DNA from 2 places in the Streptomyces sp. NPDC007863 genome. Region 1 is predicted to be linked to the other one. Evidence: riboswitches for the same ligand, from Rfam matches in the RefSeq annotation. Region 1 holds a riboswitch; the other holds the start of a gene.

The links. A riboswitch is a leader RNA that binds a small molecule or an ion and turns the genes downstream of it on or off. The one in region 1 is predicted to bind cyclic di-AMP.
Region 2: another riboswitch for cyclic di-AMP. It lies ahead of ABZ621_RS23865 (transglycosylase family protein); the one in region 1 lies ahead of ABZ621_RS29030 (LysM peptidoglycan-binding domain-containing M23 family metallopeptidase).

Annotation. Positions count from the first base shown of each region.
Region 1 is NZ_JBEYEI010000020.1:181,456-183,648, forward strand. It holds gene ABZ621_RS29025 (tyrosine-protein phosphatase) at 1-498, opposite strand, end outside; cyclic di-AMP (ydaO/yuaA leader) riboswitch at 893-1,049, shown strand; gene ABZ621_RS29030 (LysM peptidoglycan-binding domain-containing M23 family metallopeptidase) at 1,054-2,001, shown strand; gene ABZ621_RS29035 (SGNH/GDSL hydrolase family protein) at 2,163-2,193, shown strand, end outside.
Region 2 is NZ_JBEYEI010000015.1:175,167-177,359, reverse strand. It holds gene eno (phosphopyruvate hydratase) at 1-447, opposite strand, end outside; gene ABZ621_RS23865 (transglycosylase family protein) at 737-1,468, opposite strand; cyclic di-AMP (ydaO/yuaA leader) riboswitch at 1,473-1,650, opposite strand; gene ABZ621_RS23860 (transglycosylase family protein) at 1,914-2,193, opposite strand, start outside.

The sequences.
Region 1 (2,193 bases):
GCCGGCCGCGCAGTGCATCAGGGCCGGGACGGCCTCCTCGGCGAGGGAGTGCAGGATCCGGCTGTGCTCGGGGGTCCGTTCCACGATCATCCGGCGGTACGCGGAGGTCATCCGGTCCGCCGCCTTGCCGTCGCCGAGCAGGTCCCGCAGCGTGTCGAGGTCGCCCTCGCGGACCATCCGCCAGAACTCCTTGCCGTCGGCCGGGTCGCTCAGGGGTATGTTCACGTTCCGCACGCCCGGGAGCTCCACGTCCGGGCCCTCCACCTTGGCGTCGGCCTCGTTGCGGAAGTCGAAGATCGTGTGCAGGCCGAGGCCGGAGAGGAAGGCCGCGTCGGACTCGGTGGCGTCGGCGAGGTGGCCGCTGCGGAAGAGGGTGCCGGGCCGGACCGCGCGTCCGTCGGCGGTCGGCAGGCCGGCCACGTCCCGGAAGTTGCGGACCGCCGCGAGCTCGGGCTCGCCGGGTTCGAGGGGCTGGACCTGCGGCAGCTGCTGCGTCACGGATGCTCCTGGTGGTAGGCGTTCACGGGGCCCGTACGAGATCGGTTCCCCCCGCAATCATCCCGTCGAGCGCGGCGTGGCGCACCCCCCTGGCCGGTAATGGGCGATCTGTCCGTATTGGAAGGTCTTGGGGTAACGCGCCCTGGTTGAGGGGGAGATGGAATTCGGCGCGTGAGCAGGGTCATAAAGGTGACGGATCGTGGCCGACCGCCCGGTCCAACCACCCTCCCCGAAAAGGGAATCGAGGGACCGTCATCCACGGAGGGTGACCGGAATTCCGGGCCCGAAGATCGTCCCGGAATGCCCGCCGAATTCCGTGGCTTGTTCGCGCCGACCCCACTCGTCTAGCGTCGCCGTCAATCCGGTCGGACCGCCGAATCCTGCCACCGTCCGGAATTCACACCCGTCCACGCGTGGCAGGAGCGGGGGACCCAAGGAAGTACGCCGGTCCCGCGATGCAGGACGGCTAGGGGTGAAGCCGCGTGAGAACCGCGGCCGGACATCTCCAGTCCGAACCCGACAGCTCACCTCGCAGGCGCCGGAGAGGAATTCGCCATGCCCGCGAAGGGTAAGCACCGCCGCCAGAAGTCCACCCTGATCACCCGTGGCCTCGTCGCCGCCGGCACCGGTGGCGCCGTCGTCGCGCTGCCGCTGATCGGCGCCACCGGCGCCCACGCCGCCGAGCAGGCCGCCCCGGCCGCCGTCTCCGGCACCGTGATCGCCGCCGCGCAGGCCCAGGTCCAGGCCGCCCCGGCCGCCAAGGCCGCCGCCCCGACCACGTACTCCGTCGTCGCCGGCGACTACCTGTCCAAGATCGCCGCCGACCACGACGTCGCCGGCGGCTGGAAGCAGCTCTACGCCGACAACCGCCAGGTCGTCGGCGAGAACCCCTCGCTGATCCTCCCGGGCATGAAGCTCACCCTCGGCGCCAAGAACCCCGCCAAGGCCGCCGCCCCGAAGCCCGCCGCCGCGCCGAAGGCCGCCCCGAAGGCCACCGTCAAGGCCGCCCCGAAGGCCACGGCGAAGGTCACCGAGCAGACCCGCGCCTCCCGCTCCGCCGAGCGCGCCGCGGCCCCGGCCGCCGCCGCCCCGGCCGCGTCCGGCTGGGTCGCCCCCGTCTCCGGCGGCGTCTCCACCCCGTACCGCGCCTCCGGCTCCATGTGGTCCTCCGGCTACCACACCGGTGCCGACTTCATCGCCTCCTCCGGCACCACCGTCCGCGCCGTCGGCGCCGGCACGGTCGTCTCCGCCGGCTGGAGCGGCGCCTACGGCAACGAGGTCGTCATCAAGCACGCCGACGGCAACTACTCGCAGTACGCCCACCTCTCCTCCCTGGCCGTCTCCGCCGGCCAGTCGGTGAGCGGCGGCCAGCAGATCGGTCTCTCCGGCTCCACCGGCAACTCGACCGGCCCGCACCTGCACTTCGAGATCCGCACCTCGCCGAGCTACGGCGCGGACATCGACCCGCTGGCCTACCTGCGCCAGCACGGGGTCTCCATCTGACCCGTCCGGACCGACGGACACGGCGAAGGCCCGGCACCCGCGTGCCGGGCCTTCGCCCTATTCCGGGCTTGGCAAATTCTTTATCGGTGGCATATATCACCCGCCGTCAACCCCTCCTTACGGTCGCGTAGGTCACATCCCTAAAGGAAGGATGTGCTGTCGTGGCAGACGATTCGAGAGCAACAGAAGAGA
Region 2 (2,193 bases), on a different contig from region 1:
CATCATCGGAACGGGCAGCAGGTGCGCGTTCGGTCCGCCGAGGTAGCGGAAGAGCGGGAGGTCGCTGGCCTCGGAGGCGGCGTGCGCGACGGCGAGGGAGACGCCGAGGATGGCGTTGGCGCCGAGCGACGACTTGTCCGAGGTGGCGTCCAGGTCGAACATGGCCTGGTCGATCAGGCGCTGCTCGGTGGCGTCGTAGCCGACGAGCTCCGGGCCGATCTGCTCGATGACGGCGAGGACGGCCTTCTCGACACCCTTGCCGAGGTAGCGGTTCTGGTCACCGTCGCGGAGCTCCAGGGCCTCGAACGCACCGGTGGAGGCACCGGACGGCACGGCAGCACGGCCGGTGCTGCCGTCGTCGAGGCCGACCTCGACCTCGACCGTGGGGTTGCCTCGGGAGTCCAGGATTTCCCGGGCTACGACGACGTCGATGGACGGCACGAGCATCTCCTTCTGGGATGTGACGCTAGGTGTGACGCATGGGTCGCAAGGTCTCGTTCGCCTTGCGACAAGAGCCTAACCGGCTCCGGCGCTCCGGCCAGCCGACCGCCCGTCCCCTGGGACGAAAAAGGACCCAAGAGCATCCAGTCGGGGACGAAAGACCCGGAATCTACTGGACGGTAACGGCAGAACCCCGGTCCCGAGCCACGGGGGAAGAGGGCTCGGGACCGGGGTGGTCACCGCGGGAGGGTCGCCGGGCGCCGGTGAGCCGCCGGACTCACCGGTGCCCCGGGGCTCACTTCAGGTGGAGCTGCTGGCCCGGGTAGATCAGGTCGGCGTTCTCGACGACGTCCTCGTTGAGCTCGAAGAGCTTCGCCCAGCCGCCCTCGACGCCCTGCGCCTGGGCGATCTTGCTGAGGGTGTCGCCGGCCACGACCTTGTACTCGCCGTCGCCCTTCTTGACCTTCTTGCCGGTCGGGGTGGTGACGGTCTTCTTGGCGGCGGCCTGCGGGGCGGCCTGGGCCTTCGGGGCCTGGCGCTGCTCGCTGCGGTTGGCGGGCTGCTCGGTGGTGCGCTTCGGGGCGCTCTGCTGGGTGCTCTGCTTCGGGGCGCTCTGCTGCGGGGCGGCGGCCTCGGCGGCGCCACCGTCGTAGGAGGCGGAGGAGAGGCCCACGCCACAGCTCGGCCAGGCGCCCTTGCCCTGGCCCGCGAGGACCTTCTCGGCGACGGCGATCTGCTGCGACTTGCTGGCCTGGTTGGCGCTGGGGGCGTAGGCGGTGCCGCCGTACGCGGCCCAGGTGGAGGCCGAGAACTGGAGGCCGCCGTAGTAGCCGTTGCCCGTGTTGATCGACCAGTTGCCGCCGGACTCGCACTGGGCGACGCGGTCCCACTCGGAGGCGGTGGCGGCCGAAGCGGTGCCGGCGGCCATCAGCGGGGCGGCGACGGCCGCGCCGGTGACGCCGACGAGGGCGACGACGCGGGTGGCCTTGGAGGGACGACGACGCTTGCCCGTGCCGGAGAACAGCATGGAGTTTCCTCTTCACCGACGCCTGTGAGGTGAGCTGTCGGGTTCGGGCTTGAAGAGTTCGCCCGGCCGCACGTCCTTGCGTGCGGCTTCACCCCTAGCCGGTCGTTCCGTCCGTCTGACTCGACGGCCGGGACCGGCACGAACCTTGGGTCCCCCACTCCTGCCTACGGCGCTTTCGCGACGACATTCCCGGCGGCCGACGGCAGGACTCGGCGTTTCGGTCGACGGGGCCCGCGGTGGCGAGCGGTGACGACCGTAGACACACAGGTGCTCGAAGTTCAAAGAGGCTTACGTCGGACAAAACGCCCCTACTTGCACTCCATCAGACCTCGTTTGTGCAGGTGAGGCCTGACGGAAGCAAACTTTGCGGACGTGACACGCCAGTTGGGACGAAGAGACCCATGTCTCACTTTCCCAAAATCGGACATACGCCCCTGAAACGGCCTCACTTCTCCGCGGAGGCGGCCTTCAGCTCAAGGCTCTGACCAGGGAGGATGAGGTCCGGATCGGCCCCGACCGTCTGGCGGTTGGCGTCATAGAGGGCGTCCCAGCCGCCGACGAGATCGTTCTCCTGAGCAATCTCCGACAGGCTGTCACCCGGCCGCACGGTGTATGCGTCGCTTGCGTCCGAGTTGACGGGGGTTGAGGTGAGCTTGTCCGCAGCTGCGGCATGACGTCCGGATTCCTGCTCGGTGTCCGTTACGTCGCCTTCCTCCGGGGCGGCC